4 regions of the Shewanella sp. AC34-MNA-CIBAN-0136 genome follow, and region 3 is predicted to be linked to each of the others. Evidence: predicted binding sites of a transcription regulator. Region 3 holds the regulator's gene; each other region holds the start of a gene.
The links. Region 3 encodes MetJ, which represses methionine synthesis genes. Its sites were predicted from a motif close to TAGACGTCTAGACGTCTA; they were not measured.
Positions count from the first base shown of each region.

Region 1: a site for MetJ is predicted at 3,059-3,076, ahead of metK (methionine adenosyltransferase). Genes of this name have one in related genera too.
Region 2: a site for MetJ is predicted at 1,294-1,311, ahead of metE (5-methyltetrahydropteroyltriglutamate--homocysteine S-methyltransferase). Genes of this name have one in related genera too.
Region 4: a site for MetJ is predicted at 2,682-2,699, ahead of metA (homoserine O-acetyltransferase MetA). Genes of this name have one in related genera too.

Region 1 is NZ_JBEOPJ010000012.1:113,737-118,085, forward strand. Features, by position in the region: gene AAEY94_RS13430 (hypothetical protein) at 1-6, shown strand, start outside; gene AAEY94_RS13435 (GNAT family N-acetyltransferase) at 10-558, shown strand; gene AAEY94_RS13440 (hypothetical protein) at 607-963, shown strand; gene AAEY94_RS13445 (GNAT family N-acetyltransferase) at 1,126-1,728, opposite strand; gene metK (methionine adenosyltransferase) at 1,877-3,028, opposite strand; gene tkt (transketolase) at 3,560-4,349, shown strand, end outside.
Region 2 is NZ_JBEOPJ010000004.1:277,494-281,842, reverse strand. Features, by position in the region: gene AAEY94_RS06055 (HDOD domain-containing protein) at 1-336, shown strand, start outside; gene AAEY94_RS06050 (LysR family transcriptional regulator) at 319-1,221, opposite strand; gene metE (5-methyltetrahydropteroyltriglutamate--homocysteine S-methyltransferase) at 1,376-3,667, shown strand; gene AAEY94_RS06040 (dodecin) at 3,996-4,208, shown strand; gene queG (tRNA epoxyqueuosine(34) reductase QueG) at 4,221-4,349, opposite strand, start outside.
Region 3 is NZ_JBEOPJ010000010.1:92,551-96,899, forward strand. Features, by position in the region: gene AAEY94_RS11770 (DUF3373 domain-containing protein) at 1-647, opposite strand, end outside; gene AAEY94_RS11775 (c-type cytochrome) at 796-1,125, opposite strand; gene AAEY94_RS11780 (sulfite exporter TauE/SafE family protein) at 1,490-2,230, opposite strand; gene metJ (met regulon transcriptional regulator MetJ) at 2,306-2,620, opposite strand; gene metB (cystathionine gamma-synthase) at 2,829-3,998, shown strand; gene AAEY94_RS11795 (bifunctional aspartate kinase/homoserine dehydrogenase II) at 4,130-4,349, shown strand, end outside.
Region 4 is NZ_JBEOPJ010000013.1:18,428-22,776, forward strand. Features, by position in the region: gene AAEY94_RS13665 (diguanylate cyclase) at 1-1,374, opposite strand, end outside; gene metA (homoserine O-acetyltransferase MetA) at 1,470-2,414, opposite strand; gene AAEY94_RS13675 (SDR family NAD(P)-dependent oxidoreductase) at 2,776-3,519, shown strand; gene ompW (outer membrane protein OmpW) at 3,596-4,243, opposite strand.

The DNA of each region.
Region 1 (4,349 bases), on a different contig from region 3:
GAATAATCATTGTCATTTATTATCCGTAAGGCGTTATTAACCGATGTTGCTGCTATTGTGCAGTTAGAACGAGCCCATGTTGATGATGAGTTGGTAGGTTCAAATAGCCAACTTCATGCTCATTCATTTACCAAAGCAGAGGTGAGCCAGTTGATAAATCAACATTGGTTTATCGTAGCTGAAGAGCAAGGGGTGATCATTGGGTATGTGATGGCGGCAAAATGGTCATTTTTTTCCTCGCAACCATTGTACCGACATATTATTCAAAAACTTAAGTTTGCCGATTTAAATGGACAAGCTTTATCGACGACTAACACGTGCCAATATGGACCCGTTTGGATACAAGAATCAAAACGCGGCCAGGGAGTTTTTTCGGCGCTGGTTACCGAATTAAAAAAACAAGTGGCAGATACCTTTCCATTTATGGTGACGTATGTTGCCGCTGACAATGCGCGTTCGTTGGCAGCACATCAACAAAAAGCCGCAATGACAGAGATTGATCAATTTCGTTTTGAACAACGTGATTATTGTTTACTGGCCACAGCTAATATTACGTGATCGTTATACTAAGGGGTGTTGATAAAGTGGTTATTTATGAGGAATATTATGAGTACTAACTTTGAAGCACTCTTTTCACCCTATTTGGATTTAAGGTTATCTGCATTTGACAATATGAAGCTAATAGCCGCGGTGTTGACTGATGCGACAGAGTTGTATGAGTGTGTTGAAGCCGATTTACAAAATCCAGATGATCCGCAATTGCAGCAATCGGGGTATTTTGTGCGCTGGCAAGACATGTGGCTATTTTGTGGCGTAACCAATAATTATCAAGCAGCGATTACGCTATTTACCGATGTCGAGCGGATTAACTTAGCGTCTATCAGTGTCAAAGTAGTGCCCGTAATGACAATGCAACAAGTGTCGTTTATGTGTATTGAAAGTTCACATTTCGATCATTGTTAACGAGTTCGATCACCTTGTACTTATGCTGACTTAGTTTGATTACGCTTAAGTCTATTTGGGCTAAAATTATTGGTGTGCAATAGCCTTGAGAGGCTTTAATACGATCTAGATTTTGTCTGAGTTTGGCTCATTGATCTTATTGAGTTAGATTATTAATCTAGATTATTTATCGGGATCATTGAGCTTCATCAACACTAGTGGTCGTTGTTCACTGTGATAGCGACGATACAACTGAGTGATGTCTGCTGGTATCGCTGATAAATCATTTTGACCTATCACGTCATTTTGATCTATAACGATAAAGTGCTGCTGTTGATATAAGCCAATTAACCACGGATGAGCAAACAAGAAGCAATTTTTAGCGGTTAATTTGGGCACGATAAATTTCAATAACTGAGTTGAAAGCTGTTGTCCACGGTAGTCAGGGTGAACCAATAATCCATTGATTAATTGATATTGGCCAATAGGTTTAACTCTTACCGCAGCGATTATTTTTTGCTGGCTTATATCAACTTCATCAGTAGCTGGTGGGCTTAGATGATGAATGACAGCCACAGACTCTTTCTGAGCTAATCGAGCATACGGCATATGTTGACGATAGAATAACTTGATTGCAGACCACTGTTTAATGGCTGGCAAGTTAATGGCTGGCAAGTTAATGGCTGGAATGTCAGTAATAGGCCTGTTTATCGTACAGGGGTTAGTTGCCGTTGATGGCTGGTGGTTTGCTGTTATCTTTGTGTTTAGCCAAGTGGGTTGATACATAATCTGAGCCATTGTTGATATTAAATGTTGAGATCAAATCATTGTATTGCCAATGATAGATAAAATAAAACCGCCAGTTGGCGGTTTTATTTTTTATCGTGTTAGCTTAATACAGACACTAGCTTAAGACGATAATTATGCTGGCTGATTATAAACCTGCATCTGCACGAAGTGCTTCAGCTTTATCAGTCGCTTCCCAAGGGAAGATATCTCGGCCAAAGTGGCCATAAGCAGCAGTTTGCTGATAGATTGGGCGTGCCAAATCTAGCATTGCTGTTAAGCCGTATGGACGTAATTCGAAGTGTTGGCGTATTAATTTAATCAATACTTCTTCTGATACTTTACCGGTACCGAATGTTTCAATACTAATAGACGTTGGCTCTGCAACACCAATAGCATATGACACTTGTAGCTCACAACGGTCAGCTAAACCAGCAGCAACGATATTTTTAGCTACATAACGTGCAGCATAAGCCGCGCTACGGTCTACTTTTGATGGGTCTTTACCAGAGAAAGCACCACCACCGTGACGAGCCATACCGCCGTAGGTATCTACAATAATTTTACGACCTGTTAAACCACAATCACCAACAGGGCCACCAATCACAAAGCGACCAGTAGGGTTGATAAAGTATTTAGTGTCTTTGTTTAACCATTGAGCAGGTAATACCGGCTTGATGATAGTTTCCATTACCGCTTCAATTAAATCAGCTTGACTCACGTCTTCACGATGTTGAGTAGATAATACAATCGCATCAATACCGATGATTTTGCCATCATCATAAGCAAACGTTACCTGGCTTTTAGCATCTGGGCGTAACCAAGGTAGTGTGCCGTCTTTGCGTACTTCAGACTGACGCTTAACTAATTTGTGCGCGTAAGTAATCGGTGCAGGCATTAATACATCAGTTTCATTGCTGGCATAACCAAACATTAAACCCTGATCACCAGCACCTTGCTCTGCAGGGTCTGAACGATCAACACCTTGATTGATGTCTGGTGACTGTTTGCCTATGGCATTAAGTACCGCACATGAATCAGCATCAAAACCCATATCTGAATTGGTGTAACCGATTTCGCGTACGGTTTTACGGGTAATTTCTTCAATGTCTACCCAAGCAGAAGTGGTGACTTCACCGCCCACTAATACCATACCGGTTTTGACATACGTTTCGCACGCAACACGAGCCTTTGGATCTTGCTCAAGTATTGCGTCTAATACCGCATCAGAAATCTGATCGGCGATTTTATCTGGATGACCTTCTGAGACAGACTCAGAGGTAAACAAGTGCTTTGCCATAATAGGAGAATCTCGTTGGTTGCATTTGAATATACGTCTAGACGTCTATTTTAGTCGAAATCTAATTTGATAACACCCCTTTGTACGAATTTAACTGGAGAATTGTGCAATGGAGCATAATTTTTTTGTTAATCATAGATATGTTTATACTGGTGAAAAATCAAGTGTTTGATTCATATTGCTTTATTTAAATGCTCATCGACTTGCGCGGTGTATTTATCATAAAAATAGACAATGTTTTTGATAGATTAGAGATTATATTGCCTAATCAGAGCCATAGCTCTGCCAATCACGATACTTTTTATTTACAAGTGGCAATAAATAATTACTCTGTATTTATCTCATGTTATGGTCATGCTGACCATTTGATGCTGTATTTACGATGTTTATTTATTGGCATTGTATGAAATCACCGTTTATTTAACGGTTAAAAAGAAACCCGAAAAATTTTAATTTGCGTCACATCGCCTTGTAGGGGAAAATATGGCTTCACAATTGCCCGTTAGACCTTACAAACAAGCAGGAGAGAGCATGTCATCTCGTAAAGTACTCGCTAACGCTATTCGCGCCCTAAGTATGGATGCGGTTCAAAAAGCTAACTCTGGTCATCCAGGTGCCCCAATGGGGATGGCAGATATCGCCGAAGTGCTATGGAATGATTTTCTAAAGCACAATCCAACTAATCCTAACTGGGTCGATCGCGATCGTTTTGTTCTGTCAAACGGTCATGGCTCTATGCTTATATATTCTTTATTGCATTTAACTGGCTATGAATTGCCTATTGAAGAGCTAAAGCAATTCCGTCAGCTGCATTCAAAAACGCCTGGTCATCCTGAATATGGTTATACCCCTGGTGTTGAAACTACAACCGGTCCTTTAGGCGCTGGTTTGAGTAATGCTGTTGGTATGGCTATTGCGGAAAAAACCTTGGCGGCTCAGTTTAACCGTCCAGGCCACGACATCGTCGATCACTTCACCTACTGTTTCTTAGGTGATGGCTGTTTAATGGAAGGTATTTCTCACGAAGTCAGTTCATTAGCCGGAACATTAGGCCTTGGAAAGTTAGTCGCATTTTGGGATGACAACGGTATTTCTATCGATGGTCATGTTGAAGGCTGGTTCACTGATGACACTCCTAAGCGTTTTGAAGCCTATGGCTGGCACGTTATTGCCGATGTAGATGGTCATAATCCTGATGCTATCCGCGCCGCGATTGAACAAGCTAAATCTGTAACAGATAAGCCATCGATGATTTGCTGTAAAACCATTATTGGTTTTGGTTCGCCTAACAAGTCGGGTAGCCATGATTGTCATGGTGCAC
Region 2 (4,349 bases), on a different contig from region 3:
GACAACGACATTGGTGTAGGCACTAAAATCGATGCGGATGAAATGCAAACATTAGCGTTGTTTAGTGTGTTTGGGCAGGTGATTGCGTTAACCGCTTTTGCTTATTTAAATGCTGAGTTGTCTCGACCAGTATCGTTAAAAGTATTGAAGTCGCTTATTGATAAACAACAACAGCAGTTATCGCTCGAAGCATTTGCGTCATTAGGGCTAGATGATGATTTACGCGAAGAATTTTTGATTGCACATAACTTACGCCAAACACAAAACCCTGATTCTCCAGGACTTGTGCTTCGACGCGTACTGTCTAAACGAGGTTTATTAATCAACCCGTTGTAGATTTATGCCTTCACTTGCTACCAGTTCGAGCCACTTTTGGATTAAATTTGCATTAGTGGCATCGCGACGATAGGCCCCAAACAAAGGACGTTTTAGTCCTTCTGCTCCTAATTTTACCGCAGTAAGGCTTAGCCCCTGACTCTCTCGGATAGACCAAGTTGGTAGGGTTGCTACGCCATCATTACAGGCTACTCTTTGTAACAGCATGGAGGTTAAATCGCATTGCTTTTGCTCGCCAGGTTCAATCCCCGCGGGCTCTAAAAAGTGTTTGTATATGTCTAAACGCGCTAAAGGCACGGGGTAACTGATTAAGGTTTGCTTTGCCAATTGCGCTGGCGTGACAAACGCTTGTGCCGCTAATGCGTGATCACTAGCAACGACTAACTTTACTTCAAAATCAAATAGATGCTGATATGCGACGCTATGTCCTGGCACAGGGTCAGATGTTAGCACTATATCTAAACTCCCCGTCTCCAACGCATTGAGTGAATCAAATAAATGACGGCTCGAAATGTCAATTTGAGCTGCTGGCGCATGCTGTTTAAATTGCTCAATAACGGGCATTAACCAACGAAAACAACTGTGGCATTCAATGCCGAGCTTAAGCTGTTGGCTTTCACCTTCTAAACCGCGTTTAAGATCTGACTCGGTTGCAATCACTTTCGGTAAGATTTCTTCCGCTAAATTCAGCAGACGTGAACCTTCGTGAGTAAACGTTAACGGTTTACTTTTACGAACAAAAATAGTTGAGTTAATTCGTGTCTCTAACTCTTTTATTTGATGAGAAAGCGCCGACTGGGTTACAAACCGTTTTTTAGCTGCACCCGCTAAACTGCCACTTTCCTTTAACGCCATCAAGGTGCGAAGGTGTCTAAGCTCTATCATTTTCTCTCCACATGAATCTTGCTCAACTAGCTGATGAAATCAATTCGATTGCTTGACAGCAGAGTAACACAATAAACTTCTAGACGTCCAGACGCCTATGTAGCTTTTCTACATAAATGGCTATAAATTTTTGCTCAACGAAAAGGAAAGCAGTATGAAAATTTCAAGTTTAGGATTTCCCCGCATAGGACGTCAGCGTGAATTGAAGTTTGTTTTAGAACGTTATTGGCGTGGTGAAGCCACATTAACGGAGCTGAAAAACGTTGCCAGTGAATTAAAGCGCACTCATTGGCAGTGGCAAGCAGATGCGGGTGTTGAATTACTGCCAGTAGGGGATTTTGCTTATTATGACCAGGTGCTAACCCTGAGCGCGACCTTAAATGTGATCCCCGATCGTCATCGGGCCACTCAAGCTGATGGCAGCCCAGCCGCTGTCGATATTGACACCTTATTTCGCGTGGCTCGTGGCCGTTCGCAAACCGGCCAACATGCGTGTGCGGCAGAAATGACCAAGTTTTTTAATACTAACTACCATTACCAAGTGCCAGAACTAAGCGCTGATCAAACATTTGAGATTGCCTTCGAACAATTGTTTGATGAAGTCACAGAAGCACAGCAATTAGGTCATCAAGCAAAACCTGTGCTGCTCGGTCCGGTGACGTATTTATACTTATCTAAAAGCCTTTCTGAGTTTAATAAGTTGACGTTGTTACCGCAGTTATTGGTTGCCTATCAACAAATTTTGTCTCGTTTTGCTGCCCAAGGTGTGAGTTGGGTACAGCTTGATGAACCGGTATTAGCGGCAGACTTAACCGATGAGTGGCAGCAAGCCATTAGCCACAGTTATCAAACGTTAGCGCAACAAAAGCCAGCATCATTAAAGGTTTTACTCGCCAGTTATTACGGTTCTATTGCCCATCATCAAGCATTGGTGAGTGCATTACCGGTTGAGGGGCTACATCTTGATTTAGTCACCGCGCCAGAACAGCTTGATGTGTTTGTTAATGCTTTAGGCGTTCAGCAGGTACTTTCTGTTGGGGTGGTTAATGGCCGTAATGTGTGGGCTGCTGATGTTGATGTGATTGCACAGAAGGTAACCGAGTTAGCGACCATGTTAGGCGATCGTTTGTGGATTGCACCTTCATGTTCATTGTTGCATTGTCCTGTGGATGTCGAGGTTGAAAGACAATTAATTACGCCATTACTTGGCCAATTAGCTTTTGCGAAACAAAAATTATTTGAACTTAACGAAATTCATCAATTAATCGTTGAGCAAGGTTCAGCAACTAGCCAAGCGATTATTGATCGTTGCCAGCAACGCCGCTTGGCAAAAGCTGCCGCAGCTAATCAGCAGGTTGTAGAACGTGTGTCGCAGCTAACCGCTGATGATTTTGAACGTAACAGTCCATTTGCCCGCCGTATCATTGCCCAACAACAAAAGTTAGCGCTGCCATTATTACCCACAACCACCATAGGTTCATTTCCGCAAACGCCAGCTATTCGGGGTTTACGCAGTCGCTGGCGTAAAGGCGAAATCAATGACAATGATTACCGTTCACAGCTTGAGCAAGTCACTCAAGACACCATTTCTCGTCAACTTAAACTGGGTATCGACGTGCTAGTTCACGGCGAAGCTGAGCGTAATGACATGGTGGAGTATTTTGGTGAACAATTAGAGGGCGTTGGGTTTACTCAATTTGGTTGGGTGCAAAGTTATGGTTCTCGTTGCGTTAAGCCGCCGTTAATTTATGGCGATGTGTCTCGCCCCAAACCAATGACGGTCGACTGGGCTACCTATGCGCAAAGCTTAACCGACAAGCCTGTTAAGGGCATGCTAACGGGTCCGGTGACCATTTTACATTGGTCGTTCGCTCGTGAAGATATTCCACGTAAAGATATTGCTAACCAACTTGCATTAGCAGTACGTGACGAAGTGGTTGATTTAGAGAAAGCGGGTATTGGCATTATTCAAATTGATGAACCTGCATTTCGTGAAGGTTTACCGATTAAACAAAGCCAATGGGCAGATTATTTAACCTGGGCGGTGGATGCGTTTAAGTTATCGGCTGCAGGTGTTGAAGATGCAACTCAAATCCATACACACATGTGTTACAGCGAGTTCAATGACACCATTAATGCCATAGCGGCGATGGATGCTGATGTTATCACCATTGAGACGTCACGTTCGCGTATGGAGCTACTGAGTGCCTTTGAAGATTTTCATTATCCTAATGAAATTGGTCCCGGTGTGTATGACATTCATTCGCCAAATATTCCAACCGTTGATGAAATGGTCGACTTAATAACTAAAGCGTCGCAAAAAGTGCCGGTGAAACAGTTATGGGTTAATCCTGATTGTGGTTTAAAAACCCGTACCTGGGATGAAGTTGAGCCCGCGCTGCGGAATATGATTGAAGCGACTAAAGTGCTTCGACGTCGGTTCTAATTGGGATGAACTCGTTATAGATAACATTGATTTAAATGAAAATAATTTATCAATATTAGCTGGCAGACATGGCGAAGCCAAATGTAGACTTGGCAATTGTATGTAGTTGTATGTAGTTGTATGAAGTTGTATGAAGTTGTATGAAGTTGAATTTGGTTGTTCTCTGTTGAGAGTAGTTGAAAAAAACTTATCTTAGGGAAAAACGGTGTGAGCCCCCCGGATTCAACGGCTTACCGTTATCTGTTTATTATTCAACGATACTGCGGTGAATAGCGCTATTGTTTACTACACTGAAACTAAAGATGTGCAGTTAACAATAGGAGCTATTATGAGTCACACTTATAAAGTCATTGAACTCGTGGGATCATCACCAATAAGTTCAGATGAGGCGGTCAAAAATGCGATTGCAGAAGCCAATAAAAGTTTACTACATTTGCGTTGGTTTCAAGTTATCGAAACTCGTGGTCATTTAGAAGAAGGCCTAATTGCTCATTGGCAAGTGACCATTAAAGTGGGTTTTACCTTAGACTCTAATGCCTAATGCTTATTTTGTTTATGCGTCTCTTGGTAAACCCTTTTGTATTGATCTGATCACTCGTTGAGTTTTACGTGAAAGCGCCGACTGTGGCGCTTTTTGTATTTGTTGAACTAATGCCCATTCAATATGCTCAAGTACCATATC
Region 3 (4,349 bases):
GCGCGCTCTACTTTTAACTCATCACCACTGGTGCTACCGCTACTGGTGCCGTCCATGGTGAATGAGTTCCATGAGTCGAATACTTTAACTCCAGCAGAGTCTCCCCAGCTCTTAAACATGGTTAAACGTCCTGCAAAGCTGACGTTATCCCACACTTTAGCGTCAATGTTTAGGCGTAAGCGCGTGGTGTAAAATATATCGTTATCAATGTCCTGTTGGGTTTTTTGGCCCAACAGCATTGGCATAACGCCTTGCAGCATACCGCTTTGAAACGCGCTGGCTAAATCAGGGTTTGCCATCATCATTTGGCCTAACGGTGAGGTAGCACTGTTTGGATCGCCAAATACTCCTGACATGGCTTTAGCGCCAAAGTCAGAAAAGTTAACGTTCATGGCTGGGTTCCAAGTGACGTTTTGATAATGTAATGAATGTGCTTTGGTTCTAAAATCACCCGTAATGGCTATTCTGTCTAAGGCTGTGTGACGCTCGGTTTTGTCAACTCGTGAATTTAAGTAATCAAGATCTTCATTAATAGTAGCCAGTTGTTGTTTAAGATCGGCAATCTTTTGTGCATCGGTATCTGCTGCTAGGCTTGCGCCGCTCATAAAGAGCGCGTTAGCCACTAATATTGAGATGAGAGTTCTCATGGTCTTTCTCCCCTTTATTTGCCAAATAACAAGGTCAATTTGGCAAATTTTTTGTGTCAGGATCCCTGAGGCTAAGCCTCACAGTTTTTTCGTTTGGTTTATTGGCTGATGTTTCGTTTAGAACGAAAAGATACTCAGCATTGATGATTTAGCCGCAAGTAGCTGGTTGGTCTGAATCGGCGGCGTGGTCATATAAAAACTGTTGAATATCTTTTATGTCTTTTTCTGATAAGGCTTCAAAAACGGCAGGTTTAGCTTTGTGCTTATCACGAGTAAAGAAACGATCCCATTGGCTCATGGTTTTGGTCATTGGGGTTAATTCAGGACCTTCACTGTTAGCGCTGTGGCAGGCTTTACATTCTTTTTTGTACAGGTGCTTACCTTTTTTAGGATTACCACCATCTGCGGCCATCACTTGGGTGCCAAGTGATAATGCCATAGCAACTGCGATACCAACTTTAATGTAAGTGTTCATCATTTTGTCCTCTGTCGGGCTTATTAGGGTTGTGCATTAACAGCATTTAATTATTTATTTGCTGTAAACAATGTTACCTAAAAGTGAGTAGTGTTAATTTGAAGTAGATCATATCCATGAGAAAAATCTAATTGAAAAAAAGTTAATTGAAAGAAATCTAATGAACTAGTGTGATGTGGATCTATTGCGCCAAGATGAGGATTTTGCTAGAGGAGATAAAAGTGGTTTTTTTGATACTTATTGATGGCGTTTTTAGGTGAGAAATAGACTGCTTGATAAATAGAAGGGGAAGATTTTAATCATTATTAGCGAACAAGCCCATTGATGGCTGGTTTTGTTTACAGGTACAGAATAGCTGATTAGCTGATTAGCTCATTAACGTGTTGGTCGACATAATCACTAACACAGTGGCACTAATACTACATAACACTAAGGTGACTATGCGGGTTTTATCTTTATCAACGCGGCCAATTAATCTACCTGAGACAAGATAACCAGCAACGACTGAAGGCAATAATAGCAGTGATAGCCATAAATGCTTCACTTCAACTAAGCCGACGATGGTTAGAATAGCTAAGGCAATTAATGAGCTAAACACGAAAAAGGCAGATAATGCCGCTCTAAACTGACCTGGGTCTTGGCCTGCAAGCAAAATGGCCATTGGTGGACCACCGATAGCAGCGATATTGCCAAATATGCCTGAAAATACCCCAGCGATAAATAAACTGAGGCGATTAATAGGGGCGGTAAAGCGAAAGATGCTAAGAATAACAGCAATAAACACAATGCCTGCAATCACTAAGCCTAGTATGGCTTGTGGGGCAAACAGCAATAATCCAGCGCCTAAAAACCCCCCAGGGATCCGCCCGAGTAAGGCATATTGCAAACCATTAAATTGTAGATGACCGCGTTCTCTAAATAAGGTCATTGCAGAAATGGCAAAGCCCATAACAATAATAGGAACAGGAACTAATTGAGGATTAACAATATACAGCAGCGGGCTTGCAACAACGGCTAACCCAAAGCCAATTAAGCTTTGGGTTAGCGCGCCAAAAAACACGATAATCGATGCCAGTATCAAGGTCGTTGGATCGATAAATGACATCATAAGTTCTCTTTAAAAACATGACGACTTCTTATTAGGGTCGTTTCAAAGTCTGTGAGGTATTGACTAATCAGTGAATTATTCGAGCTCTTCCCACTCGATACCCATATCATCCATTAACTTTTTCGCTTCACTTGGAATGCTATCAGGCTGATCTTTTGATAGATCACCGTCATAAGGTAATGGTTGACCTGTGTACGCATGCAAAAATGCTTCGCATAGCAGTTCACTGTTAGTTGCATGGCGCAGATTATTTATCTGGCGACGCGTCCGCTCATCCGTCAGTACTTTTAATACTTTTAAAGGGATAGAAACCGTAATTTTTTTTACTTGTTCATTTTTTTTGCCGTGCTCGGCATATGGGCTGATATATTCGCCATTCCACTCAGTCATTAACTTACCCTTAACGATAAATACGCTGCAGATTTTAAACCGTTACAATCTCTAGTCAAATTATTGCTACTATTTAATCCCGATTGCAAATAGATTTCTTGATGTTTAGACGTCTAAACGTCTATTTAAGTTGACGGATGGGGATCTCTTAGGTAAATTTGGACGTCTAGACATCTCTTTGTGTGTTTGTGAAATTTTAGGAGTTACCATGACTAAGCATCAAAACGCCACATTGGCCGTTCGCCAAGGTATTGAAACAGACACACAACATGGTGCTATCGTGCCACCGATTTATTTATCGACCAATTATTCATTCGATGGCCACAATAATCCGCGCGAGTTTGATTACAGTCGTTCGGGTAATCCTACTCGATGTATTTTAGGTGACGCACTCGCCAAACTCGAGCAAGGTGCTACCGGCGTGGTGACATGTACCGGCATGGCGGCGATTACATTGGTGACTAGCTTACTTGGCCCAGAGGATTTATTGGTTGTGCCGCACGATTGTTATGGTGGCAGTTACCGCTTATTTACTAATTTGGCCAAAAAAGGCCAATTTAAGTTATTGGTTGTTGATCAAACTGATGCGCAAGCGCTGAGCAAAGCGATAGCTCAAAAACCGAAAATGGTGTGGTTAGAAACGCCATCGAATCCTTTATTGCGGGTGGTAGACATTAATGCCATTAGTATCGCTTGCCATGACGTTGGCGCGCTAGTGACAGTCGATAACACCTTTTTATCACCAATATTACAGCAGCCATTATTATTAGGTGCAGACATTGTGATTCACTCAACCACCAAATACATCAATGGTCATAGCGATGTGGTCGGTGGGGCTGTAGTGGCTAAAGATCCTCAAGTGGGTGAGTTGTTACATTGGTGGTCAAATACTCTTGGGCTTACGGGTTCAGCATTTGACAGTTATTTAACCTTGCGAGGCTTACGTACTTTAGCGGTACGAATTCGTGAGCATCAACGTAATGCACAAAAGATTGTTGAGTTACTCAGCGCCAGTGATGTGGTGGCCAAGGTGTATTATCCGGGTTTAAAAGACCATCCAGGTCACGAAATTGCGGCAAAACAACAACAAGGCTTTGGTGCTATGTTAAGTTTTGAGTTAATCGGCGGCGAAGCGGAAGTAGTGGCATTTTTAAAGGCGCTGTCGTTGTTTAGTGTTGCCGAAAGTTTAGGCGGGGTGGAAAGTTTAGTCGCCGTTCCGGCCACTATGACCCATCGAGCAATGGACCCACAAGCAAGGCAAGAGGCTGGTATTAAAGAGACTTTATTGAGACTATCTGTCGGTATTGAAGATGCAGATGACCTCTTGGCCGATATTCAAGCAGGCCTAGCAGCTGTTGCCGCGATAAAATCAGCTTAATTCGAGTTTAAGTTAGCTGTGGTTTCGACCAAATTGGGTAAAATAGCAAAACATGCACTTGCAACACTATTGGTTTCAAAATAGAAGTCTAGCAGTCGCAACAAAAGTCGTAGTTGTTTAAGGAGTCAGTAATGACGCGAAGTCATTTACATAAGTTTGGTGGTTCAAGTTTAGCGGATGCAGATTGCTATCGCCGTGTTGCACATATTCTACTTACGCATGGTCAGAGTGATGATTTAGTTGTGGTATCCGCCGCCGGAAAAACGACTAACTTCTTATACAAATTATTGAGCCTGCGTGACAGCGGTCAGTTGTGGCAAGAAGAGCTGCAAATTCTGATCAGTTACCAGC
Region 4 (4,349 bases), on a different contig from region 3:
CTCAGCCACGGTAAGATTATGGTCTAATGATGAATTAACCACATCATTATTTATGATGTTAGCAAAGTGCTTTTTTTGTAAATCAATGGTATCCAAAAGCTTATTCATGCCCAGATTACTCGACCCATTGGCGTAATCAATAATGGCCGCAATCATCAATTTCAGTTCATTGGAATGGCCGTCATAAGTCGCCGAACCAGAAAATATTTCAGCATACTTAAAAGCTTTATCTGGTTGTTGTTGGCGAAAATAACTCAATGCCAACCATGCATGCGTAGCGTCGACAAAGTATTTTTCTTGGGTTGTATCTTGCACTTCAAGTGCGCGCAAAAAATGATCTATACCTTCTTGAAATAAACCTTGAGCCCAACAGCTAATACCCGTATTAAATTGATAGAAAAAATCAAAGTCAGCAAACTCTGGCGATTGCTCTACCAGTTGCTGCATTTGGGCTAAATGAGCTTTGTTTTCCCCCCACAAGGCCAATTTAATCGATTCGCCCACCATGTTATGCAACATATTAAACATGTCTTGCTTATCTTGGGCTTGCTCCCAAAAGTCATAGGCTTTGTTAAAGTATTCGTAGGCTTTACGGTTTAAACCATTGTCACGATAGATAGCAGCCGTGGCATTGAATATCATCGCTTGACGACTCAGTCCTAATTGATGCTGTTGCGCTATCGCTAAAGCTTCATTTAACCTTTTGAGACCTTCGCCAAAATCACTTGGTTTATTATGGCAATACGCACTTTGCGCTAACACTTCGGCCAAGATATCTACTTGTCCAAGTTGACGGGCTAATGTAATCGCCACTTCACGATCTGGGCAATAAATTTGGGTGTCGTTAGTTTGAAGGTAAAGTATGAATGAACGCTCGAGATAGCTTTTGACCAATTCTTTGCTAAGAGGATGTGGTGTAAGTAATTTAATGGCATGGCTATAGCTGTTAATTGCAGCAACAAGATCACTGTTAACTTCTTGCTCTATTGCCAGTAAATGCAATAACTGGCCTTGCTGTTCAATCGGCCATTGAGCACTTTGTGGTAGCTGTTGTTGTAAAAAGTCAATGCGTTGTTGTGATGAGCTTAATGTGGCTAACTGTTGTTTGATATCAGTAATTTTTGTGCTATCAGTAATTTTTGTGCTATCAGTAATTTCTGTGCTAACAGTATTATCGCTAACAGTATTGTTGCTAACAGTATTATCGCTAACAGTATTGTTGCTAACGGTATTGTCGCTAAAAGTATTGTCGCTAACATTGGCGCCATTCATAATAGTGCCATTAGCGTCACTAAAAATGTCACCGGCCCCCCAGGTAGTTAGCGGCCAGCTTACTGCACACACCAATAATATCATCAACTTGGTTTTAACCATTTAACCTCGACCTTACAATAAAAACATCTAAGTTTAACAATAGCTTTTATCGAAACGAAGTCAACGTTAAAACGCTGGTGAAACTATATTCAAATTTACTTTTTACTTTCCCATGGTGTTTTCGCATTCATGTCAGACAAGTCATATGGCGTTAACTGGTAAACATAATAATTAAGCCAATTACTGACTAATAAGCTGCCATGACTATGCCAACGAACAATAGTATCTTGTGTTGGGTCATCTTGTCGGTAATAGTTTTGCGGAATATCTGGCTTGAGGCCTTCGCCAACATCGCGCACATATTCTTCATTCAAGGTGTCTTTTTGATATTCAGGGTGGCCCATAACAAACACATTATGATTATCACGACTGAGTACAATATACGCGCCAGCCTCGTCTGATTCAGCCAACACTTCTAAATCTGGATGTTGACGAATTTGTTCAATATCCATTTCAGCAAATCGGGAGTGCGGTGCAAAAAACTCATCATCAAAACCGCGCAATAGTGGGTGTGGGTCGCTGGTTCTTCGATGATTAAATACACCTGAACGTTTATTCGCTAATAACTGACGATGTAAATCATAAAGATGATACAAACCAGCATGAGCTGCCCAACACAAAAACAGTACTGAAGTGACATGTTGTTGTGACCAGTCAATAATTTCGCGAATGTGGTCCCAATACACCACATCTTTAAAATCAATTTTTCCTAACGGTGCACCTGTAATAATCAAACCATCGTAATTGTTATTTCTAATGTCTTCAAAATCACGATAAAAAGTATTCATGTGATCCACTGATGTATGCTTTGATTCCTTATCATGAATGCGTAATAAATCGACCCCAACTTGCAAGGGCGTATTGCCCAGTAATCGCAATAACTGGGTTTCAGTTTCGATTTTATTAGGCATTAGATTCAAGATTAATACCCGCATTGGACGAATGTCCTGATTAGCAGCTCGGGTTTCAGACATCACAAAGATATTTTCTGACTCTAATATACCTGCTGCAGGCAGGTTATCTGGAATTCGAACCGGCATACGTCTCACCTTTAGATTAATTAAACACATGTACTTGATTAACCAGCGCTCGATTAACCAACCAGCCTTTTCACAATAACGTTAATGTCTGTTATGTCACAGTTTCAACATTCAGTTTAGCGCTAAAAACAGCGGTCATCATCGATTGTCAAATGTCGTTTGCAAACATAACTAACCTACTCACCTAGCCTAAACCGCGACAGAATGGCTTATTGCTAACGTTAATATCGGTCAATCTGTTAGATAACCATCATACACTTGGATGGCTGGAAGTCTACACGTCTCAAGTTGAATTTTTTTCTTACTTGTTATCAACTGATGTTATTTCTATTATGAGTCATTATTTTTGATGAGATGAATCATGTCTACAGCGACAGCGATGATTATTGGCGCCAGCTCTCAACTGAGCCAAGCCTTAGCCAGACAGTTATCTGCACAGCAAGTTTCGCTGGTGCTTTTTGTTAACGACCCTGAATCACTTAACGAGTTTAGTCAAAGTCTGCCTGGCGATGTCAGTGTATATCCGTTAGTAATTAATCAACCTGACACACTAATAGCACAGCTGAATGCCGCCTGGAGCAAACATAATGGCGCCCATTTGGTGATTGTTAATACCGGTGTTAATGACTACGATTCTACCCTGCCTTGGGCAATTGATAAGCACACTATTGATATTAACGTAATGGGCTTTGCTGCGGCAAATAACTGTATTTTTAAATTAATGTGCGAGCAAGGTTACGGCCAACTAGCCGCCATTAACTCAATAGCCGGTCAACGTGGAGGGCCTAATGTGGCTTATCATGCCTCCAAAGCCTTTGCTGAAAATTACCTGCAAGGCTTGAGTATGCATGCACAACGATTAAAGCTGCCTATTACCATTAGTGATATTCAATTAGGGTTATTTGATAAAGCCGTTCATTTGAATACACAATTGCTGTTGTCGCCTATCGATAAAGTGGCTACACAAATCATCTCAGCCTTGCAAAAAGGTAAACGCCGAGTGTATGTCACTAAACGCTGGCGCATTGTCGCGTGGATAAATCGTTTATTACCAGAGTACATTTACAATACTCGCCATTGGAAACCGCGTAAAAAGTCTCCATAAGTGCCATCAACAAAAACAGGAACCCGTAGGTTCCTGTTTCATATGTTCGTTTTTCGCTAACGTATTCTACCCTAGCTTAATAAGTATAACCGACGCTGATCATGTAAACCCAAGGATCAATGTCTGTATCAACCACAACATGATCTGCCCCCATATCAAAGCTCACATCCGTTGCAATTTGAGCATACCAAACAGACGCATTAACCAACCATTTCTTATCAATTTGATAATCAAGCCCAACTTGAGTCGCCACGCCCCAAGAGTTCGATAGGCTCAAATTATCTAAGCCAAGATCTTTCGCCTCTTGAGTAAATTCACTGTCATAAAAGTTGGTAAAGTTAATCCCTAAACCAATATAGGGACGTAAAGCAGACTGTGAATCGCCAAAGTAATATTGTGCGACCAGTGTTGGAGGTAATTGCTTTGAGTCAGCAATTTTACCGAGTTCACCCAGTGACACATCGTGACTAAAAGGCGATGCCGCTAATAATTCAATGCCGATATTATCAGTTAGCATATAACCAAAATTTAGCCCTAATTGGACATCGTTATCTACGCTAAATTCAGCAATATTTGCGACTACAGGGCTTGACTCATTTGGAGCAACCATTGCCACACCAGCACGAACAATAATATCTCCTGCTTGATGGGCCGCAGCACCAAATGAAAAACCAGCAGTTAATAAAGAAGCAGCAACTAAACTTAGGGTAATTTTCTTATTCATTTTTTAACACTCCTTGGCAATGACAACTAGATGCAATTCTGTGCATCCTTAACATTTGCGGTTAACCTACTGAAGTTAATCGTTAACATCATTGATTCAGATCAAC